Regions from separate parts of the Streptacidiphilus sp. MAP12-16 genome, predicted to be linked through region 2. Evidence: riboswitches for the same ligand, from Rfam matches in the RefSeq annotation. Region 2 holds a riboswitch; the other holds the start of a gene.
What was found. A riboswitch is a leader RNA that binds a small molecule or an ion and turns the genes downstream of it on or off. The one in region 2 is predicted to bind glycine.
Positions count from the first base shown of each region.

Region 1 (14,659 bases), on a different contig from region 2:
GCCGGGCCCAGTAGAGGCCCTTGACGGCGAGGTTGTCGGACTCGGTGCCGCCCCCGGTGAGCACGACCTCGCTCGGGCGGGCGCCCAGGGCCAGGGCCAGGGTCTCGCGGGACTCCTCGACGACGCGGCGGGCACGGCGGCCGGCGGCGTGCAGGGAGGAGGCGTTGCCGGTGCTGCCGAGATGGGCGGTCATGGCGTGGACCGCTTCGGGGAGCATCGGGGTGGTCGCCGCATGGTCGAGATAGGGCATGGCGGGATCAAGTGTAGGGGTGATCGCGCACGCCCCGCTGCCACCCTCCGCTGCCACGGTCGTTGCATCCCCTGCAACGGCTCTCTAGGATCCCAGCACACGCGTACGACGGCGTCGCGCGGGACCAACGGGGCAGGCTGGGCGGAACCTATGACACAGACGGTGGACCGGGCGCTGGTGATCCTCGCCTCGCTGGCCGAGGGCCCAGCCTCCCTCGAACAGGCCGCGAACCGGATCGGAGTCCACAAGTCCACCGCGCTGCGCCTGCTGCGCACCCTGGAGCAGCACGGCTTCGTCCACCGCCAGCCGGACTACCGCTACCGCCTCGGCGGCAAGCTGTTCTCACTGGCGCAGCTGGCCCTGGAGAGCATCGACGTCCGGGTCGTTGCCGCGCCGCACCTCGCCGCCCTCAACGAGCGCTGCGGGCACACCGTGCACCTCGCGGTCTACGAGGACGACGAGGTCACCTATGTCGACAAACTGGAGAGCCGCTACCCGGTCCGGATGTACTCGCGCATCGGCAAGCGGGCGCCGCTGACCGCCTCGGCCGTGGGCAAGGTGCTGCTCGCCGACCTTCCCGAGGCGCGGCGCCGCGAGGTCGCCGAGAACCTCGAGTACCCGGCGTACACGGCGCGCTCGCTGCGCACCCCGGCCGCACTGCTGGCGGAACTGGCGACGGTTCGCGAGCAGGGATGGGCGGTGGACCGCAGCGAGTACGAGGAGACGGTCAACTGCGTGGCCGTGCCGATCCGGGGCATCGACGGCCGGGTGATCGCGGCCTGTTCGATCTCCACGCCGACGGTGGTCGCGCCGCTCAGCACGCTGCGGCGGCTGATCCCCGAGCTGCTGCGCACCGCCGAGGCGGTGTCGCAGGAGTACGGCGGCCGAGCCGACGCCTGACGGCCTGGTGGGGAGCGCTGACCTCCGATCAGTCGCCGCTCTCCCCGAGGGCGCTGGAGCTCCCCCGGTGCCAGGCGCGCGGCGCCCGCCAGTCGTAGCGCAGCGCCAGCATCCGCAGGGTGAAGGCGACCAGCGCGGCAGCGGTCCCGGTGACCGCGGTCAGGTGCTGCACAGAGATCAGCACCGCCACGATCCCGGAGCCGACCAGCGCGGGCACGGCGTACAGGGCGCGGTCCCAGCGCAGCAGCGAGGGCAACTCGTTGACGAGCACGTCGCGGGCGACGCCGCCGCCGGCCGCGGTGATCATGCCCAGTGCGATGTCGGCGACCGCGCCCAGGCCGTAGTCATGGGCCTTGACGGTGCCGGCGACGCAGAACAGGCCGAGCCCAGCGGCGTCCAGGACCTGGATCGTGCCGTTGATCCGCTGCACCTCGGGGTGCAGGAAGATCACGACCAGTGAGGCCAGCAGCGGGGTGAGGAAGTACCCCATGTTCTGGAACGCCGCGGGCGGCACCGCCCCGATGATCAGGTCGCGGAACACCCCGCCGCCCAGAGCGGTGACCTCGGCGAGGACGGCGATGCCGAAGATGTCCAGGTTCTTGCGGACGGCGAGCAGGCCGCCGGAGAGCGCGAAGACGAAGATCCCGACGAGGTCGAGCGCCTGCTGGACGTCGGGCGAGAAGAGATGCGAGGTCACGACACCAGTTCTACCGGGTCGGCGGGGCGGCGGACCGGGCGGCCGGGGGGCGCCGCCCCTGGGGCTGAATGGATCAATTCAGGACGCCTCAGACGTCACCGGTTCACACGCCAGAAACACTGGCAGTCTCACATCCCAGACGAGTAGGCAAAGAGCGAGCAAAATACACCACTTCTCGGGGTGCCCACACAAATAGGTTCAAAAGGGACATAAAGCGGGGTTCCAGCGTCTTGACGCTTCCCGTCACGACCCCCCATTACCGGATATTTCGGACATTGGATCATAACGCCACGATCTCGCATGATCTCATTCTGGTCTCAGCACTGCTTGAGGCCTTGAGTCGCGAAAAACTACTTGCGTAGAGTCCCCTCACCGCGCCGCGCCACGAACATCTGAACTGAGATCCGGGGATGTCCGAACGATGACCATTCCAACCGAGCCGACCGAGCCCACCGGGGATGCAACTGTCCTGGTGGCCGAGTCGGATTCATCGCAGGGCCCCAAGCCCCCCGCCACGCCTGTCATCGCCGGCCGCTCGCCAGCCCGAATGGCCTGGACGCGTCTGAAGCGCGACCGTGCTTCGATGATCGCCTTCGTCGTGGCCCTCATATTCATCCTGGCCGCCGTAGCCTCTCCGCTGCTGTCCGCTTTGGAGGGATGGGGACCGGTTTCCCCTGACCTGAAGGGAATCAACCCGGACAAGGGGAATTTCCCGCTGGGCGCACTCGGCGGCGTCAGCGGCAAGCACTGGCTCGGCGTCGAGCCGGGAACCGGCTACGACGTGTTCTCGCGCCTGGTCTACGGCCTGCGGACGTCTCTGATCGTCTCGCTGCTCGCGGCCACCATCTCCACGGCACTCGGCGTAGTGATGGGCCTCGCTGCGGGCTACTTCGGCGGCAAGGTCGACTCATTCCTCAACTGGATCATGAACGTGGTGCTGGCCTTCCCGCAGCTGCTGTTCATCATCGCGTTGACCCCTGTGATCACCAACGCCTTCCAGACGGACGCCCACGGCGGGACCAGCGAGACGCTCCAGCTGGGCTCGATCGTCGTGATCATCTCCGCCTTCGCCTGGGCCTACACCGCCCGACTTGTTCGTGGGCAGGTGCTCTCGCTCCGCGAGCGGGAGTTCGTGGACGCCGCGCGAATCATGGGTGGTGGCCCGGGTCACATCCTGTTCAAGCAGCTGCTGCCGAACCTGTGGGCGCCCATCCTGATCTCCTTCGCGCTGGCGGTCCCCACCAACATCGCCACCGAGGCGGCCCTGTCCTTCCTGGGCGTCGGGGTTGTCCCTCCGAACCCGGACCTGGGTTCGATGCTCGAATCTGCAACCCAGTACTACCTGTATGACCCGACCTACATGGTCCTTCCAGGTATGACGCTGTTGCTCGTCATTCTGTCGCTGAACCTCTTCGGCGACGGTGTGCGCGACGCTCTGGACCCCAGGGCGAACCGCAACTGATCTTCCGCACCAGTCGGCCGGTCCGGTCGGCTCCGGGCGGGGTAACCAAGAAGACTACAAGGAGACCCATCATCATGATGCGCAACAAGCGCACGGTCACCATGACCGCGATCGCGATTACCGTCGCCTTGGGAGCCACTGCCTGTGGCGGTTCCAAGGGCAGCAGTGCCGGCGGGACCACGGGCGGGGTGACCCAGGGTGGAACCCTGCTCTACTACACGCCGAGCGACTTCGACCACATCGACCCGCAGCGTACGTACACCACGCAGGGCCAGAACATCGGGCGTGAGATATACCGCTCGCTGACCGGCTGGACGCAGGACGCCTCCGCGCCCAGCGCCGCCCCGAAGCTCGTCGGCGACCTTGCGACGGACACCGGCACCTCGAGCAATGGCGCGAAGACCTGGACCTTCCACATCCGCCCGAACGTGAAGTGGCAGGACGGCACCGTCGTCACGGCGCAGGACGTCAAGTACGGCGTCGAGCGCTCCTTCGACCCGGACCTCTCCGGTGGCCCGCAGTACGCCTCGCAGTGGCTGGCCAACGACAAGAACTACAAGGGCCCGACCAAGAGCGGCGACCTTGCCTCCATCGAGACCCCTGACGCCAGCACCATCGTCTTCGAGCTGAGCACCCCGGTCTCGGACTTCAACGAGGCGACGGCGATGGAGACCTTCTCCGCCGTGCCGAAGGCCCACGACACCGGCGCCACCTACGACACCACGGTGTGGTCGGACGGTCCGTACCAGATCCAGAGCTACACCAAGAACAAGGAACTGGTCCTCACTCGCAACAAGCAGTGGACCAAGGCAGTCGACCCGCTGCGCGACCAGAACGTCGACTCCATCGACGTCAAGATGGGCCAGGACCAGGCCGCCACCGACCAGCTGATGAAGGCGGACGGCCCCGACGCCCAGCACGCCATCATCGAGGACCCGGTCGCCGGCACCGACCTCAGCTCCTTCTCCAGCGACCCGACCCTCAAGTCGCGCTGGCACTCCATCGCCGCCCCCGGTACCAACTACCTGGCGATGAACGTCACCACGATCAAGGACCTCAAGGTCCGCCAGGCGATCGAGTGGGCGATCAACAAGCAGACCGTCCGTGGCGCGTTCGGTGGTTCGGCGTACGGCGACTACGCCACCACCTTCCTGCCCAAGGGCACCGACGGCCGCGTCGACACCGCCCCGTACGGCACCGACCCCGCCGGTGACCCGGCCAAGGCGAAGGCGCTGCTCCAGGCTGCGGGCGTCAGCAACCTGACCCTGTCGCTGGCTGTCGAGGCCACCCCGACCCAGGGCAAGGTCGCCACGGCGATCAAGGACGCGCTGGCCAACGTCGGCATCACCGTCAACATCAAGCCGATCGACCGCGGCAGCTACTTCAACACCGTCGGCAAGATCGCCAACAACTACGACCTGATCTGGGGCGACTGGATCGCTGACTGGCCCAACGCCAGCACCATCCTGCCGCCGCTGTTCGACGGCCGTCAGATCATCCCCACCGGCAACCAGGTCTTCTCGCAGCTGAAGGACCCGGCCGCTGAGGCGCAGATGGACAAGATCTCGGCCATGGCCGACCCGGCCCAGGCCAACGCCGCCTGGGGCGCGCTGGACGTCCAGATGCTGCAGAACGACGCCGCCGTCGTGCCGCTCGTCTACATGACCTTCAACGAGCTCCAGGGCTCGAAGGTCGGCGGGCTCACCGACGACACCGTGCTGGCCGAGATGAACCTGGCCCACGTCTACGTCAAGAAGTAACCAGCAGTTCCCCCGGTCGGCGGCGGCAACCTCGCCGCCGACCGGGGTCGCCACACCGGCACCCCGTCCGTATCGTCACCCCGCGCGCAGGTCACACCCCGCCGGCCCACAGCGAGAGGGAGGCGGACCAGGCTCCCCGCCAGGTCCCAGCACCACATGACTCGTTATCTGATTCGACGCTTGCTGAGCGCATTCACCATCATCGTGGTGATCAGCTTCATTACCTTCCTCATCTTCTTCGCCGTGCCTTCCGACCCTGCCGTGCTGGCGTGCGGCAAGACCTGCACGCCCGACCGCATCCTGCAGATCAGGCACTCGCTGGGCCTGGACAAGAGCATCCTGATCCAGTACGGCGAGTACGTGAAGGGCTTCTTCGCCGGGCGGACGTTCGGGGACGGCCCGCTCGCGGTCAAGTGCCCGGCCCCCTGCATGGGCATCTCCTTCCACGACGACTCCAACGTGTGGTCCACCTTGATGGGTCGCGTCCCCGCGGACATCTCGCTGGCCACCGGCGCGGCCCTGGTCTTCCTGGTCACCGGCGTCGGCCTGGGCATCGTGGCGGCGGTCCGCAAGGGCGGGCTGGCCGACAAGGCGGCGGTCGGATTCGCCCTCTTCGGCATCTCGCTGCCGATCTACTTCACCGCCCTGGTGCTGCAGTTCTTCTTCGTCGACAAGTGGCAGCTGCTGCCTGCGCCGAACTACACCCCCATCACCCAGGACCCGGTGCAGTGGTTCACCGGACTGATCCTCCCCTGGGCCTCGCTGGTGATCGGCTTCCTGGCCTTCTACACCCGGCTGACCCGCTCCACGATGCTGGAGACCATGGGTGAGGACTTCGTGCGCACCGCCCGGGCGAAGGGTCTGTCCCAGCGCAAGGTGATCTTCAAGCACGCCCTGCGCGCTGCGATCACCCCGGTGGTCACCATCTTCGGCATGGACTTCGGATACCTGATCGGCGGCGCGGCGATCATCACCGAGTCCGCCTTCGGCATCCCCGGCCTCGGCCTGCTCGCCGTACAGTCGGTCCAGGACTCCGACCTGCCGGTGATCATGGCCACCACGCTCTTCGCCGCCACCGCCGTCGTGCTCGCCAACGTCGTCGTGGACGTCGTCTACGGCATCATCGACCCTCGCGTCCGCCTCGCCTGACCAGCCGAGCCTGAACCAACCGGCGCGGGTCGGCGATCCCGACCCCCCGTCGACTTAGGAAGTACCAGTGGCCTTCGAACTCTCGACGCAGACCGTGCCCGTCAATCCGCCGTCCTCCTTCCTGGAGGTCCGGGACCTGCGCGTGCACTTCCCCACCGAGGACGGCCTCGTCAAGTCGGTGGACGGGGTGTCCTTCTCCCTGGAGAAGGGCAAGACGCTCGGCATCGTCGGCGAGTCCGGCTCCGGGAAGTCCGTCACCAGCCTGGCCCTACTCGGCCTGCACAAGGGCTCGCGGGCCCAGGTCTCCGGAGAGATCTGGGTGGACGGGGACGAACTCGTCGCGCTGCCCGAGGCCGAGATGCGCTCGCTGCGCGGCAACAAGGTCTCCATGATCTTCCAGGACCCGCTGTCGGCGCTGCACCCCTTCTTCACGGTGGGTTCGCAGATCGCCGAGGCGTACCAGGTGCACCACAAGGTGTCCAAGAAGGAGGCCCTCGTCCGGGCCGTGGACATGCTCAAGCGTGTCGGCATCCCGCAGCCGGAGCGCAGGGCGAAGAGCTACCCGCACGAGTTCTCCGGCGGTATGCGCCAGCGCGCCATGATCGCCATGTCGCTGGTCTGCGACCCCGAGCTGCTCATCGCGGACGAGCCGACCACAGCCCTGGACGTGACCGTCCAGGCGCAGATTCTCGACCTGATCCGGGACCTGCAGGAGGAGTTCGGCTCCGCCGTCATCATCATCACCCACGACCTCGGCGTGGTCGCCGAGATCGCCGACGACATCCTGGTGATGTACGGCGGGCGCCGGATCGAGTACGGCAGCGTCAGGGATGTGCTGAAGGCCCCCGAGCACCCGTACGCATGGGGCCTGCTGCAGTCCATGCCGCACCTCGGCGGTGACGTCAACACCAGGCTCAACCCGATCCAGGGCGCTCCGCCGAGCCTGATCAACCTGCCGACCGGCTGTGCCTTCCACCCCCGGTGCGACTACAAGGACCGCGTCGCCGACGACCGCTGCGTCACCGAACGGCCCGAACTGCTGCCGGTTCCCGGCACCGACAAGCACATCGCGGCCTGCCACCTCACCGGGGACAACAAGATCGAGATCCGCAGCGCAGCCGAGCGGCTCGCCAAGTGACCGCGGCGGACGAACAGGAGTATGGCGTGAGCACCACCGACACCGTGCCGGGGCCCCGCGAGGAGGCCACCGTCCCCGCTACCGGCGGCGACGAGCTGCTGCAGGTCAAGGGCCTGCAGATGCACTTCCCGATCCGTCAGGGCATCGTCTGGCAGCGGCAGGTCGGCGCGGTCCGCGCGGTCGACGGCATCGACTTCTCGGTCCGCTCGGGCGAGTCCCTGGGTCTGGTCGGCGAGTCCGGTTGCGGCAAGTCCACCACCGGACGCCTGGTCACCAGGCTGCTCGAGCCCACGGCCGGCACCATTCGCTTCGACGGTGAGGACATCACCCACAAGCGTGTGTCGACCATGCGCGAGGCCCGGCAGAACCTCCAGATGATCTTCCAGGACCCGTACTCCTCGCTCAACCCGAGGCACACCATCGGGACGATCATCGAGACCCCGATGAAGCTCAACGGCATCAACCCGGAGCAGGGGCACAAGAAGCGCGCCCAGGAGCTGCTGGAGATCGTCGGCCTCAGCCCGGAGCACTACAACCGGTATCCGAACGAGTTCTCCGGCGGGCAGCGCCAGCGCATCGGCATCGCCCGGGCCCTGGCCCTGAAGCCGAAGCTCATCGTCGCCGACGAGCCGGTCTCCGCCCTGGACGTCTCCATCCAGGCGCAGGTCGTCAACCTGCTCCAAGACCTCCAGCGGGAGTTCAACCTCGCGTTCGTCTTCATCGCCCACGACCTCGCGGTGGTCCGCCACTTCTCCGAGCGGGTCGCGGTGATGTACCTGGGCAAGATCGTCGAGATCGCCGACCGCGAGACGCTCTACCTGCGCCCGCAGCACCCGTACACCCACGCGCTGCTGTCGGCCGTCCCCGAGGCCGACCCGGACAGCGTCCAGCGGCGTGAGCGCATCCGCCTCACCGGCGACGTGCCCAGCCCGATCAACCCGCCGTCCGGATGCCGCTTCCGCACCCGCTGCTGGAAGGCGCAGGAGATCTGCGCCGCCCAGGAGCCGCCGCTGGTGCAGCTGCTGGGCTCGGCCGAGGGCCACCAGGCCGCCTGCCACTTCCCCGAGGTCAAGCAGGTGGTCGCGCCGGAGTGACCCCGGTGCGACCGGCCTGCCGGTGAGACGAAGGGGGCGCATCCCTCAGACGGTGCGCCCCCTTCGTCATGCCCGGCGTCACCCGGTCCGACTCGGTCCGACTTGGTCCCGCCCGGTCCGACTCGGTTCGACTCGGTCCGGGCCGGGGCGTTACCGGCCGGTGTAGGGATAGCCGTACCCGCCCGGGGCGGCGAGGGTGCGCTGGAAGAACGGCGCCATGCGCACCTGGAGCCACTGCGCCACCGGGTCGTACGGATCGGACATCGCGACGGTCGATACCGCGACTCCCTGCGGAACCCCGGGGAGGGCGTGCTGCATCATCAGCCGCACCGACTCGACCGCGGGCGGGCTGGAGTCGTACAGATCCAGACCGATCACCAGATACGGGTCCCCCCAGGCGGGTTGGACCCACGCCCGGCGCAGCGAGCGGACCGCCGGCGTCCCCGAGGCGGCCTGGGTGAGCAGGGCATAGAACTGGTCGGCCGCGACCTGGGGCTCGCTGATCCGGAGCGGCCCGGCCGGCAGCCGGTCCAGGCCGCCGGCGATACGGCGCAGGTCGGCCCAGGGCAGGCCGACCCCGCCACCCGGCTGATGGGGGTTCAGCCACAGTCCCCAGCGCTCGCGGTAGAGCGAGGCCGCGATCTCGCGACCGCTCATCACCTGGTACGCCCGGGACCAGCCGCTGGCGGAGATCTGCTCGGCGGAGGTCACGCAGGGCGCGTAGCCGAACCCGCCGACCTCCATGTTCCCGTACTGCGCGTCGGGGCGTCCGGGCTCGCCGTGCCAGAGCAGCATCACCACCTGGCCCTCGCCGACGGCGCGCAGCAGCCGCTCGTAGGCGTCGTAGCGCCCCGGAGCCACCTCCCGCAGCGCCTGCTCGATGGCGCCCCCGCCGCCTGACTGGACCACTGCCACCCTCTCCCTGCCTGCCGACCCCGACTCTGCCGTGCCCTGCCCTGCCTTGCCCTGCTCTGCCGGACGCCCCCTGCGTGCCCGAGCGGCCAGCCTAGTGCCCTGCGGGGTTCCGTTCGAAGAACGGTGCGGCGGCGGTGAGCATCCAGTCCCCGACCGGGTCCTGGGCGATGTCCAGCAGGACGATCCCCAGCTCCCAGGGCAGCGGCACGGCGCCCAGGGCCCGTCCCAGGGCCTGCGTCACGGCCTCCTGGTCGGCGGGCTGCCAGCGGTCCAGTTCGACGCCGACGAAGAGCTTCTCGCGCTCGCCCTCGACCTGCACCAGGGCTCGACGCGCCGTCAGCACGACGGGCGTGTAGGCGAGTTCACCCACGGCCACGGTCAGGAAGTCCAGCGGGTCCTCGTGCGGTTCCGGCAGGCGCAGACCCACCCGCGCGCCCGTCGCCCCTTGGTGCGCGCGCGCCTCGCCGCCGCCCCCGCACAGCTCGGCGACTCCCGCCGCCGGGATCGGCACCCCCACCGCGCCTTCGGGATTCACCACGATGCCCACGCCCAGCGGCATCCCCTGCGCGAGTTCCCGCACCGGAGCGACCGTGAACGGCATGTTCCCGGCAATCCGGCGGAACTGGTCCTCGGAGCTGAATACCGGCACGAAGGGCTGCCCGGCGAGCTCGGTCGTGGGCAGTTCCAGGGTTGTCCCGTCGTAGCCCCCGCCGCCGGGCAGCGGGACCCAGACCTGGCTGCGTCGCAGCACCTCCACCACGCGGGGAGTCGCGCCCGGGTCGCCGATGGCGGCGACGAGCACGCGCTCCAGCTCGTTCGCCGGCCAGCCGCCGAGGCCTTCGCCGACCCCGCTGTCCGTACCGGGCTGGGCCGGGATGCCCACGCTGTCCACCGGGTGCTGCATCGCTGCTACCGCCGTTCTCCGCACTGGTCCGCCGCAGACTGGTTCGCCGCAGGATATCGAGCCCGGGTGAGTCGAGGGGCGCGCCCGGGCAAGGGCGTGCTGCGCGCCGCCAGTACTCCATGCCATGATGAGCGCGACCAACAACTCCACACCGGCCGTTCAAACCCGCGCGGGAGAGCCAGGCCGACCCCTGTTCCCAGGAGTTCCAGCGGACAGAGGTCGCAGTCGGCGCCGAAGGAGCAAGCCCTCCCCGGAATCTCTCAGGCACAGCTACCGCACGGGCGAGGCACATCTGGAAAGCGGTCAGGCCGCGGTTAGTCCGCAGCCATGCCCCACCCACGGTGCAAGCCGCGTTCATGCCCCCTGCTTCGGGTGGAGGACGCGGTGAAGCTCTCAGGTTGCGACGACAGAGGGGGAGGCCCTGCCGCAGCATGCCCTGCGTTCCCCCGCAGGTCGTGAGCACGTCCTGAGAGCTCTAGGAGCCCCCTATGTCCGATCTCCGACTCACCGCGCTGGACTCCGTCCATCGCTCCCTCGGCGCGACCATGACCGACTTCGCGGGCTGGGACATGCCGCTGCGGTACGGCAGCGAGCGCGAGGAGCACAACGCCGTGCGCACCCGGGCCGGCCTGTTCGACCTCTCCCACATGGGCGAGATCACCGTGACCGGCCCGCAGGCCGGGGAACTGCTGGACCACGCGCTGGTCGGCTTCGTCTCGGCGCTGGGCCTGAACCGCGCCCGCTACACCATGATCTGCGCGGCTGACGGCGGCATCCTCGACGACCTGATCGTCTACCGCACCGGCGAGACCGAGTTCCTGGTCGTCGCGAACGCGTCCAACGCCCAACTGGTCCTGGACGAGATCACCGCCCGGGCCGGCTCCTTCGACGCCGCCGTCCGCGACGACCGCGACGCCTACGCGCTGATCGCGATCCAGGGCCCCGAGGCCACCGCGATCCTGAGCCCGCTCACGGACTCCGACCTGCCCGCCCTGAAGTACTACACCTCGCTGCCGGCCACGGTGGCCGGCCGGCCGGCACTGCTGGCCCGTACCGGCTACACCGGCGAGGACGGCTTCGAGCTCTTCGTCGCCCCGGCCGACGCGGAGCACCTCTGGGCCGAGCTGACCGCTGCCGGGGCCGATCGCGGCCTGGTTCCCTGCGGCCTGTCCTGCCGCGACACACTGCGGCTGGAAGCCGGCATGCCGCTGTACGGCCACGAGCTCACCACCGCGCTCACCCCCTTCGACGCCGGCCTGGGCCGGGTCGTCCGCTTCGACAAGACGACCAACGACGGTGACTTCGTCGGCCGCGCCGCGCTGGAGAAGGCCGCCGAGCAGGCCGCCGCCACTCCCCCGCGGGTTTTGGTCGGCCTGGTCTCCCCCGGGCGCCGGGTGCCCCGGGCCGAGATGAACGTGGTCACCGCGGACGGTGCCGGCACCATCATCGGCTCGATCACCTCCGGCGCACCCTCCCCCACCCTGGGCAAGCCGATCGCGATGGCCTACGTCGACGCCGCGCACGCCGCGCCGGGCACGACCGTCGCCGTGGACGTGCGCGGCACGCACGAGCCGGTCGAGGTCGTGGCCCTGCCGTTCTACAAGCGCGCCCGCTGAACCTGCTCCGTCGATCGCCCCGCCCCGCCACGGGGTGGTTTCGCCGTACCCCCATCTCATCCTGGAGAATCACCGTCATGAGCAACCCCCAGCACCTCACGTACAGCAAGGAACACGAGTGGCTGACGGCCGTCGAGGACGGCGTGGCGACCGTGGGCATCACCGCCTTCGCCGCCGACGCGCTCGGCGACGTCGTCTATGTGCAGCTCCCCGAGGTCGGCCAGACCGTGACCGCGGGCGAGACCTGCGGCGAACTGGAGTCGACCAAGTCGGTCAGCGACCTCTACTCCCCCGCGAGCGGCGAGATCGTCGAGGCCAACCAGGCCGTGGTGGACGACCCCGCGCTGGTGAACTCCGCCCCCTTCACCGAGGGCTGGCTGTTCAAGATCCGCCTCGACGGCACTCCCGAGGGCCTACTGTCCGCCGACGAGTACTCCGCCCACACCGGCGCCTAGCCCCCTCCCGTCGCCCGACCACCACCCCCTTCCGTGGCGCTTCGCGCCCTCCCCTTTCTGTCGCCCGACCACCACCCCCTTCCGTGGCGCTTCGCGCCCTCCCCTTTCTGTCGCCCGACCACCACCCCCTTCCGTGGCGCTTCGCGCCCGGCCTTGTGAGGGAACACACACCATGACGGTTCTGAACCAGTCCCTGCATTCGCTCGACCCGGAGGTCGCGGCGGCTGTGGACGCCGAGCTGCACCGCCAGCAGTCCACCCTGGAGATGATCGCCTCCGAGAACTTCGCCCCGGTGGCGGTCCTGGAAGCACAGGGCTCGGTACTGACCAACAAGTACGCCGAGGGCTACCCCGGCCGGCGCTACTACGGCGGCTGCGAGCACGTCGACGTCGTCGAACAACTCGCCATCGACCGGGTCAAGGCACTGTTCGGCGCCGAGGCCGCCAACGTCCAACCCCACTCCGGCGCCTCCGCCAACGCCGCCGCCATGTTCGCCATGATCAAACCCGGCGACACCATCCTGGGACTGGACCTGGCCCACGGCGGCCACCTGACCCACGGCATGCGCATCAACTTCTCCGGCAAGCTCTACAACGTCGCCGCCTACCACGTCGACCCCCAGACCAACCTGGTCGACATGGACGAGGTCGAACGCCTCGCCAAGGAACACCAACCCCAACTCATCATCGCCGGCTGGTCCGCCTACCCCCGCCAACTCGACTTCCCCGCCTTCCGCCGCATCGCCGACAGCGTCGGCGCCCTGCTCATGGTCGACATGGCCCACTTCGCCGGCCTGGTCGCCGCCGGCCTGCACCCCAACCCCGTCCCCTACGCCGACGTAGTCACCACCACCACCCACAAAACCCTCGGCGGACCACGCGGCGGCGTCATCCTGTCCACCCAGGAATGGGCCAAGAAGATCAACTCCGCGGTCTTCCCCGGCCAACAGGGCGGCCCCCTCGAACACGTCATCGCCGCCAAGGCCGTCGCCTTCAAGGTCGCCGCCACCGACGAGTTCAAGGACCGCCAGCAGCGCACCCTTCACGGCGCCCGCATCCTGGCCGACCGCCTCACCCAACCCGACGCCACCGCCGCCGGCATCTCCGTCCTGACCGGCGGCACCGACGTCCACCTGGTCCTGGTCGACCTGCGCCACTCCGAACTCGACGGCCAACAGGCCGAAGACCGCCTCCACTCGGTCGGCATCACCGTCAACCGCAACGCCGTCCCCTTCGACCCCCGACCCCCCATGGTCACCTCCGGCCTACGCATCGGCGCCCCCGCCCTGGCCACCCGCGGCTTCGGCCCCACCGACTTCACCGAAGTCGCCGACATCATCGCCGAAACCCTCAAACCCACCTTCGACGACACCACCCGCACCGCACTGGCGGCCCGCGTCACCGCCCTGGCCGACAAACACCCCCTCTACCCCGACCTGTAACCAGCCCGAGGACGCGGTGAGTGACGTCACCCGCCGACACCGCTCCTTACGCCGGGGCACCGCGCACACTGGTCAGTGGGCCGGTGCCCCGGCGCACGTGCACCATCACCTGCGCACATCCGCACGTGCACCAACACCACCCGTCCCACCAGCAGACAAGGGCGTCTCCCGTGGCCATCAGCGTGTTCGACCTCTTCTCCATCGGCATCGGGCCCTCCAGCTCGCACACCGTCGGACCGATGCGCGCTGCCCGGATGTTCGCGCGGCGGCTCAAATCCGAGGGCGCACTGGCGCAGACCGCCTCGATACGGGCCGAGCTCTTCGGCTCGCTCGGCGCCACCGGGCACGGCCATGGCACCCCCAAGGCGGTCCTGCTCGGCCTGGAGGGCAACTCGCCCCGGACCGTCGACATCGTCCAGGCGGACGTGGACGTGGAGCGGATCAAGTCGACCCGACGGCTACGGCTGCTCGGGGCGCAGGAGATCGACTTCGACCCCGACACCCAGCTGATCCTGCACCGCCGTAGGTCACTGCCGTACCACGCGAACGGCATGACGCTCTGCGCCTACGACGCCGCCGGGGTTCCGGTCCTGGAGAAGACCTACTACTCGGTCGGCGGCGGCTTCGTCGTGGACGAGGACGCCATCGGCGCGGACCGGGTCAAGCCCGACGACACCGTCCTGCGCTTCCCCTTCCGCAGCGGCGCGGAACTGCTGCGGCACGCGTCCGAGACCGGGCTCTCCGTGTCCTCGCTGATGCTGGAGAACGAGAAGGCCTGGCGCAGCGAGGCGGAGATCCGCTCCGGACTGCTCGACATCTGGCACGTCATGCAGGAGTGCGTGCGCAACGGCATGAACCACGAGGGCATCCTGCCCGGC
Region 1 is NZ_JBGCBY010000016.1:37,239-51,897, reverse strand. It holds gene ABIA33_RS21640 (cysteine desulfurase family protein) at 1-250, opposite strand, end outside; gene ABIA33_RS21635 (IclR family transcriptional regulator) at 401-1,150, shown strand; gene ABIA33_RS21630 (trimeric intracellular cation channel family protein) at 1,179-1,847, opposite strand; gene ABIA33_RS21625 (ABC transporter permease) at 2,269-3,309, shown strand; gene ABIA33_RS21620 (ABC transporter substrate-binding protein) at 3,384-5,069, shown strand; gene ABIA33_RS21615 (ABC transporter permease) at 5,226-6,218, shown strand; gene ABIA33_RS21610 (ABC transporter ATP-binding protein) at 6,286-7,356, shown strand; gene ABIA33_RS21605 (ABC transporter ATP-binding protein) at 7,383-8,450, shown strand; gene ABIA33_RS21600 (enhanced serine sensitivity protein SseB C-terminal domain-containing protein) at 8,601-9,365, opposite strand; gene ABIA33_RS21595 (enhanced serine sensitivity protein SseB) at 9,457-10,269, opposite strand; glycine riboswitch at 10,430-10,555, shown strand; gene gcvT (glycine cleavage system aminomethyltransferase GcvT) at 10,758-11,885, shown strand; gene gcvH (glycine cleavage system protein GcvH) at 11,963-12,340, shown strand; gene glyA (serine hydroxymethyltransferase) at 12,513-13,781, shown strand; gene ABIA33_RS21575 (L-serine ammonia-lyase) at 13,952-14,659, shown strand, end outside.
Region 1: another riboswitch for glycine. It lies ahead of gcvT (glycine cleavage system aminomethyltransferase GcvT); the one in region 2 lies ahead of gcvP (aminomethyl-transferring glycine dehydrogenase).

Region 2 (14,659 bases):
GGCGGTGATCGGCGACGAGTGCCTGATCGAGGAGGAGTCGATCATCGCGGGCAATGTCCGCGTGTACCCCTTCAAGACCATCGAGGCCGGTGCGGTCGTCAACACCTCGGTCATCTGGGAGTCCCGCGGGCAGGAGCACCTCTTCGGCGCGCGCGGCGTCTCCGGGATCATCAACGTCGAGATCACACCCGAGCTGGCCGTACGGCTGGCAGGTGCCTACGCGACCACCCTGAAGAAGGGCGCCACCGTCACGATCGCCCGTGACCACTCGCGTGGCGCCCGCGCCCTCAAGCGGGCCATGATCTCGGCTCTGCAGGCCAGCGCGATCGACGTCCGCGACCTGGAGAACGTTCCGATGCCGGTGGCCCGGCAGCAGACGGCGCGCGGCAGCGCCGGCGGCATCATGCTGCGGACGACACCCGGCGTACCGGACTCGCTCGACATCCTCTTCTTCGACGAGCGCGGCGCGGACCTCTCCCAGGCGGGTCAGCGCAAGCTGGACCGTGTGTACGCGCGCCAGGAGTACCGCAGGGCCTTCCCCGGTGAGATCGGCGACCTTACCTTCCCCAGCAGCGTGTTCGACTCCTACGCGGGCACCCTGCTCCGTGCCGTCGACACCAGCGGGGTCCCCGAGGCCGGGCTCAAGGTCGTCATCGACGCCGCCCACGGCAGTGCCGGTCTTGTTCTGCCGAGCATCCTCGGGCGGCTCGGCATCGAGGCGTTGACCGTGAACCAGGGGATGGACGAGGCGCGGCCGACCGAGTCGGCCGAGGATCGGCGCGCCGGCCTGATGCGGCTCGGCGAGATGGTCGCGTCCTCGCGGGCGGCCTTCGGGGTGCGCTTCGACCCGGTCGGCGAGCGCGTCTCCCTGGTCGACGAGCGGGGCCATCTGATCGAGGACGACCGGGCTCTGCTGGTGTTCCTCGACCTGGTGGCGGCCGAGGGACGCAGCGGCAAGGTCGCCCTCCCGGTGACCACGACCAGGATCGCCGAGCAGGTCGCGGCGTACCACGGTACCCAGGTGCTGTGGACCACGACCTCGCCGGACGACCTCACCCGCGCCGCCTCCGCCGAGGGCACGATCTTCGGCGGTGACGGCCAGGGCCGTTACGTGATCCCCGAGTTCAGCGGGATCTTCGACGGCGCCGCGGCCTTCGTCCGGCTGGTGGGCCTGGTCGCACGCACACAGTTGACGCTGAGTCAGATTGATGCGCGGATCCCCAAGGCGCATGTCCATCGCCGCGACCTGGCGACTCCTTGGTCGGCCAAGGGCATGGTGATGCGATCCGTGGTGGAGGCCGCCGGCGACCGGCATGTCGACACGACCGACGGCGTCCGGGTGGTGGAGCCGGACGGCCGCTGGACGATGGTCGTTCCCGACCCCGCGGAGGCTGTCACCCACCTGTGGGCGGAGGGCCCTGATGACGCCTCCACACAGGCCCTGTTGGACGAGTGGAGCGCGGTGGTCGAAGCCACCGAGCGTTTGAGCTGACCGAATCAGGAGTTGTGGGCCGGTGCGTCACCGCACCGGCCCGCGAACGCAGTCGGCAGTGCGCCGGCACGGCGGAGAGTTTGTCACGATCCGGTGCCGGGTTCGTCCTGCGGGACGCGAGTTGCGTCAGTGAACGCGATCCGACATGCGACGATGTGGCCCATGTCAGCCACAGGGACGGATGGTGAACGGGCAGCGCAGTACGCGCGGACTGACGCATCCATGTCGCTGTTGACCAACGTCATGGAGCACAGCCTCGACGAGGGCTACGCGGAGGCGGCGCGGACACGTGGGGCGTACGGCTCCAGCCGGATGCCGACGACGCTCCGGGGCAGGCTTCTGCTCGCGCTCGGACTGGCACTTCCGGCTCTGGTGCTGACCGTCGGGGCGGTGCAGGTCAGGGCGTCCGCGCCGGTCGCCGCGAAGGAGCGCCAGGCGCTGATCCAGCGGGTCGACACCGAAACGGCCAACGCCGACCAGGTGCAACAGGAGGTCAGGAGGCTGCAGGCGCAGATCGCCGACCTCGGACGGCAGCCCACAGGCGGCGGCGGAGCGTCCCAGCTGGGGCAGTTGGGCCTGGTGACGGGAACGGTGGACGCCTACGGGCCGGGACTGAAGGTCGTGCTGGACGACTCGACCGCCGCAGGTACCGACGGCGGCACCAACCCCCGTACCGCTGCCGGTTTCGGTGACACCGGCCGAGTGCGCGACCGCGACGTCCAGTTGGTGGTCAACGCACTCTGGCAGTCGGGCGCCGAGGGTGTGGCGATCAACGGGCAGCGGCTGACCTCGCTGTCGGCGATCCGGGCGGCCGGTGACGCGATACTGGTCGACAACCGCCCGCTCGTGCTCCCTTACACCGTCCTGGCGATCGGGGGCGGCGGGCTGGAGAGCGGGTTCACGCAGAATGTCTACGGCGGCATCTACCTGAGCCGGCTGCACCAGGACTACGCAATCAGATACAGCATTACCGCACAGGACCGTGTCGACCTGCCTGCAGCTGCCAGAAGCGGCCTGCTGTACGCGGTGCCGACAGGCAGGGGAGGAGCAACACCGTGATCGCCGTTCTTGGCCTCGTCGTCGGGGTCGTCGTCGGGCTGGTGGTCCAGCCCGGCATTCCCGCGGCCGTGGTGCCGTATCTCCCGATCGCCATCGTCGCCGCGCTGGACGCGGTGTTCGGAGGGATCCGGGCGATGCTCGACGGGATCTTCGACGACAAGGTGTTCGTCGTGTCCTTCCTCTCCAACGTGGTGGTCGCCGCGCTGATCGTGTTCCTCGGTGACCAGCTGGGCGTGGGCTCGCAGCTCTCCACCGGGGTGGTCGTCGTGCTGGGCATCCGGATCTTCTCCAACGCGGCCGCGATCAGGCGGCATGTGTTCCGGGCCTAGCGGGGTGCACCCGGTGGTCCAACCGGGTAGGACGGGTGGCAGGATGATCGGCGCAGGTCGGGAGCGGCGGGAGTACAGGTGAGTCAGGACGAGGAGCCGGTGGGGGAGCACGTCGCCCCCACGCCGGAGCCTGCCCTGCCGGACGGGCCTGCCCTGCCGGACAAGCCTGGCGTGCCGGACGGGCCTGGCGTGACGGATGGGTCTGGCGCGACGGACAGGCCTGCACCGACGGACGGGAACGATGCCGACGAGCCGCGGCCCGAAACCGCCCCCGAGCACCGGTCTGAGTCCGAGTCGCAGCCCTCCTCTTCCTCCGCTGCCGCGGCTACCGTGCCCTCCGTGGCGCTGACCGGTCGTCAACGGCTGCGCGCCGCGCTCTGGCCGCCGCGGCTGTCGCGGGGGCAGCTGGTGGTGGCCCTGCTGCTCTTCTCGCTGGGCCTGGGCCTGGCCATCCAGGTCCGCTCCACCAGTACCGAGAGCCAGCTGCGCGGTGCCCGGCAGGAGGACCTGGTGCGGATCCTGGACGAGGTCGACGCCCGGCAGCAGCGCCTGCAGAGCGAGCGGCAGCAACTGCAGCAGTCCCTCGCCACGCTGCAGAACAGCTCGCAGCAGGCGAAGGAGGCGCAGATTCAGACTCTTACCAAGGAGCAGCAGTTGGGCGTGCTGGCCGGCACGGTCGGCGCGACCGGTCCGGGGATCGAGTTGACCATCAAGGACCCCGGTGGCAAGGTCCAGGCGGATATGCTGCTCAACACTTTGGAGGAGCTGCGCGCGGCGGGGGCGGAGGCGGTTCAGATCAACGATGTGCGAGTCGTGGCCAACACCTGGTTCTCCGACGGGACCCCCGGAACCGTCGAGATCGGCGGCAAGCCGGTCTCGGAGCCGTACCGCTTCACCGTGATCGGCAACTCACAGGATCTCGATACGGGCTTGAACATCCCTGGCGGGGTCGTGCAGTCGGTCGACAAGCTGCAGGCGAGCGCGATCGTCACCGAGCAGAAGGCACTTGCGGTGACCGCTTTGATCCCGCTCAGCACCCCTGGCTACGCTCACTCGGCGCAGCCGTGAGGGCGCCCCGGGCCGATGACGGCCCTCTCGCCAGCAGGTCTCAACCCAACTCTCAACTATCGTCCATGATGGCTTCACCCTGCCCGTCGGGCAGGCTCGTGTCACGCAAGGGGAATCGTCCGTGAGTCTGTTCTCGAAGCTGTTCGGTCGGAAGTCCCCTCAGGGTGCCGTCGAGGCCCCCACGGCTCGGCACCGCAGGGCGGACGAGGAGGCGCGGACGCAGTCCGTGCCGGGAAGCGTCGTACCCGGAATGCGGGGCGCCGCGGAGAACGAGGCGTTCGCGCCGGTGCAGGACGGTCCGTTGTACCGCGGCGACTCGCGACACGCGGAGGCGGACGGTGGCGGCCGCATAGCACCTGAAGCGGTACCCTCAACCTCGGGTGGAGGGTTTGGAACCGATCCGTATTCGCAGGCTGCGGCAGGCGATCCGCGACAGGAGGCGGCAGGCGTGACGGTGTGCACCCGGTGCGGGAACAGCAATCCTGAGGCGAGCCGCTTCTGTTCCAACTGCGGTGCGCCGCTGCGGGCCCGCGGCTTCGCCGAGCGGCCCTCGGAGACCACGTCCACGATCTCGATCTCCGGCCTCGAAGCCTACGAGCCCGAGGTGTCCGCGCCGGTCACCCCGGCGATCTCGCCGGAGGCGCAGGCCGCGGTGGACGCCCTGCCCCCGGGCTCGGCGCTGCTGGTGGTCCGTCGCGGCCCCAACTCGGGCAGCCGCTTCCTGCTGGACACCGAGCTGACGACGGCCGGCCGGCACCCCGAGAGCGACATCTTCCTGGACGACATCACCGTGTCCCGGCGGCATGTCGAGTTCCGGCGCACCGCTTCGGGCTTCGCCGTGGCCGACGTGGGCAGTCTCAACGGCACGTACGTCAATCGGGAGCGCATCGACGAGGTGCCGCTGAGCACGGGTGACGAGGTCCAGATCGGCAAGTACCGGCTGGTCTTCTTCGAGAGCCGCAGGGGGTACTGACCCGGCGGGCCCAGCAGCCTTCAACGAAGATCAGCCGGGTCCGGCGGCCATCACGGAGGAGTGGGTCCTGTGCAGGGCGAGAACGGTGGATCCGAGGCGGGCAGGCAACTGCTGAGCATCGGTGCGGTACTCGGTGTGCTGCGTGACGAGTTCCCCGAGGTGACGATCTCCAAGATCCGGTTCCTGGAGGCGGAGCGCCTCGTGGAACCGCAGCGGACCCCGTCCGGCTACCGCAAGTTCAGCCGCGAGGACGTCACCCGGCTCGCCTACGTGCTGCGCATGCAGCGGGACCACTACCTGCCGCTGCGGGTGATCCGCGAGCATCTCGACGCGATGGACGCGGGCGAGGAGCCGCCGGTGCTGCCCGGCGCGGAGCAGCCGGCCATCGGGGCACCGGTCCTGGCCGACCAGGTCGCGCGGGACGCGGTCCTGCCGGGCCCGCGACTGGGCCGGGCGGAGCTGCTGGCCGCGGCCGGCGTCGCCGAGCAGCAGCTCGCCGATTGGGAGTCGTACGGGCTGGTGGCGGCGACTGCCGACGGCGGCTTCGACCCGGAGATGCTGCAGGTCGCCCGGCTGGTCGCGGAGCTGGGCCGGTTCGGACTCGAACCTCGGCACCTGCGTGCGGTGAAGGCCGCCGCCGACCGGGAGGTCGGATTGGTGGAGCAGGTGGTTGCACCGCTTCGGCGGCACCGGAACCCCCAGACGCGCGCCCATGCGGCGGCGTTGGCCCGGGAGCTGGCGACGCTGTCGGTGCGGCTGCACGCCGCGCTTGTGCAGGCCGGGCTGCGGGCCCAGCCGGGGCTCTGAACCGTTCCTCCCGAGAAGCTGTGAGGAAGCACACTGATCCAGTTCGGTATCGCCCAGAAACCGGGAGAACTGGAGTATCGGGGCGTAGCGCCCTAGGGTTGCCACTGTGAACGAGCTAGACGTCGTGGGTGTCAGGGTGGAGATGCCGTCGAACCAGCCGATCGTGCTCCTGCGCGAAGTCGGTGGCGACCGGTACCTCCCCATCTGGATCGGCCCGGGTGAGGCCACCGCGATCGCCTTCGCCCAGCAGGGGATGACACCGGTACGGCCGCTCACGCACGATCTCTTCCGGAACGTCCTGGAGGCGGTGGGCCAGCAGCTCACCGAGGTCCGTATCACCGACCTGCGCGAAGGCGTGTTCTACGCCGAACTGGTCTTCGCGAGCGGCGTGGAGGTGAGCGCCAGGCCGTCCGACGCCATAGCGCTCGCGCTGCGCACCGGGGCACCGATCTACGGGAGCGACGGGGTGCTGGACGAGGCCGGGATCGCGATCCCGGACGAGCAGGAGGACGAGGTCGAGCGGTTCCGCGAGTTCCTGGACCAGATCTCGCCCGAGGACTTCGGCAGCAGCAGCCAGTAGTCCCGAACGAGTGGTCCCCACTGCGGGCCCAGTGGCCATTCAGGGCCCCGTACCCCCGACAAGGGCACGCTAAACCACTCGTCAGGGCGACATCACCCGGCATGCCGAGCGTGGCGATCGTTGACGCACGTCTGGCAACTGCCTACCGTCGGGTGTGGACGTCCTGGGGTATGCCACCCGCACCCTCGGCGACGGTTCCGCGAGACGACTGGACGGAGGGCCGCGTGAGCAGCACCGGCGACAGCACGGCCGCAGGTGGCTCCTGCCCCATCCATCCCGGGTTCCGCAGCCCCGGCCGGTCGGCGCGGACCGCGCGGGTCGGTTGGGAGGCCGTCACGGCCATGGTGCCGGAGCAGGACAGCTCCGGCGCGGAACGGGACTCCGTCCCGCCCGGCCCGACCTCGGGTCTGATCGGCTACCGGGGGCCCACCGCGTGCGCCGCTGCCGGGATCACCTACCGCCAGCTGGACTACTGGGCGCGCACGGGCCTGGTGGAGCCGACCGTCCGCGCGGCCGGTGGGTCCGGTACGCAGCGGCTCTACGGCTTCATGGACGTCCTGCTGCTCAAGGTCGTGAAGCGGCTCCTCGACGTCGGCGTGTCGCTGCAGAGCATCCGGGCTGCGGTCGTCCATCTGCGTTCCTGCGGTGTGGCGGACCTGTCCGGGATCACGCTGATGAGCGACGGTGCGACGGTGTATCAGTGCACCTCCCCGAACCAGGTCGTGGAACTGTTCCAGGGCGGGCAGGGCGTGTTCGGCATCGCCCTCGGGGCCGTGTGGCGAGAGCTGGAGAGCTCGCTGCGGCGGCTGCACGGCGAACGCGCCGACACCGGCGAGACCCTGGTCGGCTTCGACCCCGCCGACGAACTCGCACGTCGCCGCAACCGCGCGGGCTAGGCCTGCGTCCGCAGTCGTCAGAGCCCTGAGGACGCCGGGGCGGGGACGACGTGCGGGAGGACTTGAATGTCGGCGGGTCTGCGGCGGGTGCTCCGAAGGTTCCGGGAAGGGTTCGGAGCGTGGCTCGGTCGGGTGCTGCGGACCCGGCAGGGGCAGCGGCGGGCCGTCCAGCTCGCCGGCGCGCTGGCGGTGGTCGCACTGCTGCCTTCGACCTGGCTGTACCTGGACGCGGCACAGCGCCTGCGCACGGTCGCCGACGCGCCCTCCGCGCCCGTCGCCGTGGTCTTCGGCGCGGGACTCGACCAGGGCAGGCCCACGCCGTATCTGGCGCACCGGCTGGACGCCGCGCTGCAGCTCTACCGCGAGGGCAAGGTGCGTGCATTCCTGGTGACCGGGGACAACGGGCACATCGGCTACGACGAGCCCGACGCGATGCGCACGTACCTGGTCGGTCATAGCGTCCCGCAGGAGCGGGTGGTGCGCGACTACGCGGGATTCGACACCTGGGACTCGTGCAGCCGGGCGCGGCGGATCTTCGGCGTGAACCGGGCGATCCTGGTCAGCCAGGACTTTCACATCCGGCGGGCGATCGCGCTGTGCCGGGCGGCGGGCGTGGACGCCTACGGAGTCGGGGTCGCCGAGCCGCACGACACGACCTGGTACTACGGCGGAGTCCGGGAACTGCCCGCTGCCGGGAAAGCCCTGATCGACGTGCTGTTCACGCCCGACCCGCACCTGCTCGGACCGCAAGTCACCACGCTGGAGCAGTGGCGCTGACAGCCGCAGTCGGCGCGTCGTCCCCAGGCGGTCAGGTCGCACTGTCAGTGCTGTGGGCGATGATCGACGCATGCGGTCCGTGCCGTCGATCCTCCACCTCGACATGGACGCCTTCTTCGCAGCGGTGGAGCAGGCGTCCAAGCCGAGCCTGCGCGGAAAACCCGTGGTCGTGGGCGGTCTCGGCGGTCGGGGCGTGGTCGCCACCGCCTCCTACGAGGCCCGGCGCTTCGGGGTGCACTCGGCCATGCCGATGGCGCAGGCTCGGCGGCTGTGCCCCAACGCGGCATTCCTGATCCCCCGGTTCGAGCTCTACCGGCAGGTCAGCGACTTCGTGATGGGACTGCTCCGGGAACTGTCACCGCTGGTCGAGCCGCTCAGCCTGGACGAGGCGTTCGTCGACCTGGAAGCCGGTCCGTACGGGGAGCTGCTGCGCGAGAGCAGTTCGGACGAGGGTGCGGCACTGGTTCGGGCCCTGGGCGAGGACCTGCGGGCGGACATCCTGGCCGAGGTCGGGCTGACCGCCTCGGTCGGACTCTCCGGAACCAAGTTCCTCGCCAAGATCGCCTCCGAGCAGGCCAAGCCCGACGGCCTGGTGCTGATCGAGCCGGGCCGGGAGCGGGAGGTACTGGACCCGCTGCCGGTGCGCGCGCTGCCCGGCGTCGGCCCGGCGACCGCCGAGACCCTGCGCCGCCTCGGGCTGACCCGGGTCTCCCAGGTGGCGGCGACCCCCGAGGACGAATTGGTGCGGCTGCTCGGTCGTGCGCACGGCGCGAGCGTCCACGCGCTGGCGCTCGGCCTTGACGAGCGCGCGGTCGTGGCGGAGCGGGACGCCAAGTCGGTGTCGGTGGAGGACACCTTCGAGGTGGACCTGGCAGACCGGGAGCGGATCAGGTTCGAGCTCGACCGGCTCGCCGACCGCTGCGTGCGGCGGCTGCGTAGTGCGGCGAAGTCGGGGCGGACCGTGGTGATCAAGGTACGGCGCTTCGACTTCTCCACGCTGACCCGATCGGAGACGCTGCCCGCGCCCACGGACGATCCGCTGGTGATCGCGGGGGTGGCCCGGCGGCTGCTGGAGCAGGTCGAGCTCACCGGGGGAGTGCGACTGCTGGGCGTCGGCGTCTCCGGACTCGCGGACTTCACCCAGGAGGACCTGTTCGCCCAGGCCCAACGCGAGGCAGAGGAAGCGGCGGAGGCGTCGGCGGAAGCGGAAGCGGCGGAGGCTGAGGGAGACACAGAAGCAGCGCGCGGCACGGCGGCCGGCACCGCAGGGGCCGAAGAGGCGGACAGTGGCGCTGCGGCGGCCTACGGCGGGCCTGCCGGCCCCCGGGCGTTCCACCCGGGCGCCTTCCCCGGCGCCGCGGGGGACACCGGCGCACGGCGGTGGATGCCGGGACAGGACGCGCACCACGTCGAGTACGGGCACGGCTGGGTGCAGGGCAGCGGTGTGGGCCGGGTGACGGTGCGCTTTGAGATCCCCTGGTCAAAACCTGGCCGGGTCCGCACCTTCGCGGTGGACAATCCCGCGCTCGATCCGGCGGAACCGCTGTCGATCGCGCGCGCCGATCGGGAGGAGAGCGCGGGCGGAGACGGGTGAGGGGAGACGGGCAGTTCGCCCGTCTGCCCTTACCCCCGTGTGGTCGGTCGGGGCTCTTGGGCAACCGCTAGGCACGTAGGGCGTGGCCGGGGAGATCAGGCTGCGCGGGCGGCCCCGACGGAGCCATGGAGGGCGCGGAGGACGCTGAGGGTGCGGGCGGGGCGGAGTGCGGCGCCGGAGCGGACGCGGCAGAGGGTACGGAGGAGCCCGCCGACGGCGCGGACATCGCACTGTCCTGGACCGGGGTCGGCTCGTCGGGGCGGGTGCTGTCGTGGACCTGGATGTGCTCGCGGTGCACCTCGTCCCGGACCACCTCCTCCTCGGTGAACCGCTCCGTCACCAGCCGGATCCGCTCCACCGGAACGACCGCCTTGCGGACGATCACCCGCTGCTCGTGCAGGGTGACCTCCTCGGTGCTCTCCGAGATCTCCTGGTCCGACAGCTGTGCGCGCTCCTCCGCGGTCACCGGCACCCGCTCCACCCGGATCCGCTCCCGGATCACCGGTACCCGGCGCTCCACCTGCTCGGAGGTCACGTACTTGCGCAGCCGGGCCCGCCCGAGAACATGCCACTCGGTGGCGATGTCGAGCCGCTCCTCGCGGCAGACGAACTCAATCGGCTCGGGCACGCCGACCTGTCCCGGGTCGACCGCGGGGGCCGCCGCCTTGGCCAGGTCGGGCACGATGGCACCGGGCTTGGGACCGCTGGGGTGGTCGGTCAGCGGGTTGGCGTAGAGGTCCGGATGCGGTACGTGCGCGTGCGCGGCCGTCGGAGCCGGTGCCGTAGCCGGTGCAGGAGCCGGAGCCGGAGCAGGAGCCGCAGCCGGTGCAGGAGCCGGAGCAGCCATGAACGCCGCGGTACGGCTGGTGTCCGCGGCAGCCCGCGGCGGCGCCTCGGTGTGGGCCGCCGAAGGCATGGTCGTGGCGGTCGTGGCCGCGGTGACCGCCGTGGCCGCCGTGGCCGCAGGGGCGGCGACCCCGCTGCCGTTGCGGTTGTGCAGTCCGGAACCGCTGTTCGCGCCCTCGCCCGCCGGGACGTCCAGGCCGTAGTAGCGGTAGAGCTGCAACTCCTGTGCCGGTGACAGGTGCTGGCCCACGCCGAAATCGGGGGAGTCTTTGACCTTGGACTTGTCGTAGGGCACGCGCAACTCGTCGCTGACGAACTCGCTGCTGGTCAGCGGCACGAAGGCATCACGACCGAAGAGCCCGGTCCGGACGGCTGCCCACTCGGGCTGGCCGGTGGCGTCGTCGAGGTACACCTCGTCCACGGTGCCGATCTTGTCGCCGTGGCGGTCCACAGCCTTGTGGCCGATCAGGTCCCTGGGGTCGATCTCGGTCTGCACGGCTCGTCCACTCCTCACGGCGGGCTCGGGGCAATACGGTCAACTCATACGAAAAGGCACAAAGATCGATTTGTCGAATGCCCGGAGCCATGCGGGTGTGTCGTTGGTCCATTCGATGTCGCGCATGCGCTCGCTGGTACCCTGGCGTCGACCGGTCGAGCGTGCGCGGGAGAGCCCGCACACCGCTGTGGCGCCGAAGGAGCAACTCCTCCCCGGAATCTCTCAGGCATCCGTACCGCGCGCGCGAGGTCACTCTGGAAAGCAGGGCAGGGTCGGGTGTACGCAAGTGCACACCGGGCAAGCCCTCACCGACGGTGAAAACCGGCGGCTGTCGTGCATGACGCACGGTGGCGGCCGGTGAAGCTCTCAGGTTCCATGACAGAGGGGGAGGTCGTCCCGGCACCCATGGTGCCAACCGGGTCAGACCAGGAGGCTCCCCAGCCATGACATCCCCCCTCGCCGGGCTTGCGCATTCCAGCCCCTTCGACCAGGACCTCTTCGAACGGCGCCACATCGGCCCCGACGCCGGGGCGCAGGCGAAGATGCTGGCCCACGTCGGCTACGCCAGCCTGGACGAGCTCACGGCCGCCGCGGTCCCCGGCGCGATCCGCAGCATCGAGGCGCTGGACCTGCCCGCCGCCCGCTCCGAGGCCGAGGTGCTGGCCGAGCTGCGCTCACTGGCCGGCCGCAACCAGGTGCTGCGTTCCATGATCGGCCTGGGCTACCACGGCACCTTCACCCCGCCGGTGATCCTGCGCAACGTGCTGGAGAACCCCTCCTGGTACACCGCCTACACCCCGTACCAGCCGGAGATCTCCCAGGGTCGCCTGGAAGCCCTGATCAACTTCCAGACCGTGGTCTCCGACCTGACCGGGCTCCCCACCGCCGGTGCCTCGCTGCTGGACGAGGGCACCGCCGCCGCCGAGGCTGTCGCCCTCGCGCGTCGCGTCGGCAAGGTAAAGGGCGGGGTCTTCGTCATCGACGCCGACGCGCTGCCGCAGACCATCGCCGTGATCCAGACCCGCGCGGAGCCGCAGGGTGTTGAGACCGTCGTCGCCGACCTCAGTGCGGGCATCCCCGCCGAGCTGGTCGAGCGCGGCGTCTTCGGTGTGCTGCTGCAGTACCCGGGTGCTTCCGGCGCCGTCCGCGACCTCGCGCCGGTCGTCGAGCAGGCCCACGGCCTGGGCGCGATCGTCGCCGTCTCCGCCGACCTGCTCGCGCTGACCCTGCTGACCTCCCCCGGCGCGCTGGGCGCGGACATCGCTATTGGCACCACCCAGCGCTTCGGCGTCCCGATGGGCTTCGGCGGACCGCACGCCGGCTACATGGCCGTCCGAGCCGAGTACGCGCGCAGCCTGCCCGGCCGCCTGGTCGGCGTGTCCGTCGACGTCGACGGCAACCGCGCCTACCGGCTCGCGCTGCAGACCCGCGAGCAGCACATCCGCCGTGAGAAGGCCACCAGCAACATCTGCACCGCGCAGGTGCTGCTCGCGGTCATGGCCTCCATGTACGCCGTGTACCACGGCCCGGACGGGCTGCGGGCGATCGCCACCCGCACCCACCGCTACGCCTCCGTGCTGGCCGAGGGCCTGCGCGCGGGCGGCGTCGAGGTCGTCCACGACGCCTTCTTCGACACCGTCACCGCGCGGGTCGCCGGCCGCGCCGCCGAGGTCGTCGAGGCCGCCCGCGCCGTCGGCGTGAACCTGCGCCTGGTGGACGCCGACCTGGTCGGCATCGCCTGCGACGAGACCACCACCCGCGCCGACCTGGCCGCCGTCTGGACCGCCTTCGGCGTTCCGGCGGGCGACGTCGACGCGCTGGAGGCCGCGGCGGGCGAGAAGCTGCCCGAGGCGCTGCGCCGCAGCGAGGACTACCTCACCCACCCGGTGTTCCACGCGCACCGCTCCGAGACCGGGATGCTGCGCTACCTGCGCAAGCTCGCCGACAAGGACTACGCGCTGGACCGGGGCATGATCCCGCTGGGTTCCTGCACCATGAAGCTCAACGCGACCACCGAGATGGAGCCGGTCACCTGGCCGGAGTTCGCCGACGTGCACCCGTTCGCACCGGAGGAGCAGGCGGCGGGCTACCTGACGCTGATCCACGAGCTGGAGGACCGCCTGGCCGAGCTCACCGGCTACGACAAGGTCAGCATCCAGCCCAACGCCGGGTCCCAGGGCGAGCTCGCGGGTCTGCTCGCGGTCCGCGCCTACCACCACGCCAACGGCGACACCGGCCGTGACGTCTGCCTGATCCCCTCCTCGGCGCACGGCACCAACGCCGCCAGCGCCGTGATGGCCGGAATGCGCGTGGTCGTCGTCAAGACCCTCGTCGACGGCGACGTGGACATCGAGGACCTGCACGCCAAGATCGAGCAGCACCGCGACCAGCTGTCCGTGCTGATGGTCACCTACCCGTCCACGCACGGCGTGTTCGAGGAGAACATCGCCGACATCTGCGCCACCGTGCACGAGGCCGGTGGCCAGGTCTACGTCGACGGCGCCAACCTCAACGCGATGGTCGGTCTGGCCAAGCCGGGCAAGTTCGGCGGCGACGTCTCGCACCTGAACCTGCACAAGACCTTCTGCATCCCGCACGGCGGCGGCGGCCCCGGCGTCGGCCCGGTCGCGGTGCGCGAGCACCTCGCGCCGTACCTGCCGAACCACCCGCTGCAGCCCTCGGCGGGCCCGGCGACCGGTGTCGGCCCGATCTCGGCGGCGCCCTGGGGCTCGGCGGCGATCCTGCCGATCTCGTGGTCGTACGTGCGGCTGATGGGCGGCGAGGGACTGAAGCGCGCCACCCAGGTGGCGGTGCTCAGCGCCAACTACATCGCCAAGCGCCTCGCGCCGTACTACCCCGTGCTCTACACCGGCCCGGCCGGGCTGGTCGCGCACGAGTGCATCATCGACCTGCGCCCGCTGGCCAAGTCGGCCGGGGTCAGCGTCGACGACGTCGCCAAGCGCCTGATCGACTACGGCTTCCACGCACCGACGATGTCGTTCCCGGTCGCCGGCACGCTGATGATCGAGCCCACCGAGAGCGAGGACCTGGGCGAGATCGACCGCTTCTGCGAGGCGATGATCGCCATCCGCGGCGAGATCGACCGGGTCGGCGCGGGCGAGTGGCCGGCCGAGGACAACCCGCTGGCCAACGCCCCGCACACGGCCGCACTGCTGGCGGGCGACTGGGAGCACCCGTACACCCGTCAGGAGGCCGTCTTCCCGGCCGGGGTCAACCCGGCGGAGAAGTACTGGCCGCCGGTGCGCCGCATCGACGGGGCCTTCGGCGACCGCAACCTGATCTGCTCCTGCCCGCCGATGGACGAGTACGAGGCATAGGTCGACGCGCGACGAATCGACACGCGACGAGTCGACACACGACGAGGGGCCGCCACCGAACTGTTCGGTGGCGGCCCCTCGTCGCGCGTTGTTTCAGGCCACCTTGGCCAGCGGACGGTGGGGGGCGATCACCCGGCCGTCGGGGAGAATCTCGCCGGTGTCCTCGAAGAGCAGGACGCCGTTGCACAGCAGGCTCCAGCCCTGTTCGGGGTGACTCGCCACGACGACGGCGGCCTCACGGTCCGGGGAATCGGCCGACGGGCAGTCAGGATGGTGCTGGCACATAGCGCGTACCCTCGATTCGAAGTTTCCGATCACGGCGCGGTCCGCTTCGGAGGTGTGAACCGCCTGCTTCTCGGGTAGAGGCTGAAGCCGCCCGCGCTGGTTCCCAGTGTCGATGGACA
Region 2 is NZ_JBGCBY010000021.1:138,796-153,454, reverse strand. It holds gene ABIA33_RS26120 (sugar phosphate nucleotidyltransferase) at 1-1,492, shown strand, start outside; gene ABIA33_RS26115 (DUF881 domain-containing protein) at 1,715-2,551, shown strand; gene ABIA33_RS26110 (small basic family protein) at 2,548-2,880, shown strand; gene ABIA33_RS26105 (DUF881 domain-containing protein) at 3,070-3,948, shown strand; gene ABIA33_RS26100 (FHA domain-containing protein) at 4,397-4,921, shown strand; gene ABIA33_RS26095 (MerR family transcriptional regulator) at 4,982-5,728, shown strand; gene ABIA33_RS26090 (bifunctional nuclease family protein) at 5,835-6,308, shown strand; gene ABIA33_RS26085 (MerR family transcriptional regulator) at 6,533-7,204, shown strand; gene ABIA33_RS26080 (vancomycin high temperature exclusion protein) at 7,271-7,981, shown strand; gene ABIA33_RS26075 (DNA polymerase IV) at 8,052-9,575, shown strand; gene ABIA33_RS26070 (DUF2382 domain-containing protein) at 9,643-10,917, opposite strand; glycine riboswitch at 11,074-11,165, shown strand; gene gcvP (aminomethyl-transferring glycine dehydrogenase) at 11,361-14,255, shown strand; gene ABIA33_RS26060 (DUF5999 family protein) at 14,349-14,540, opposite strand.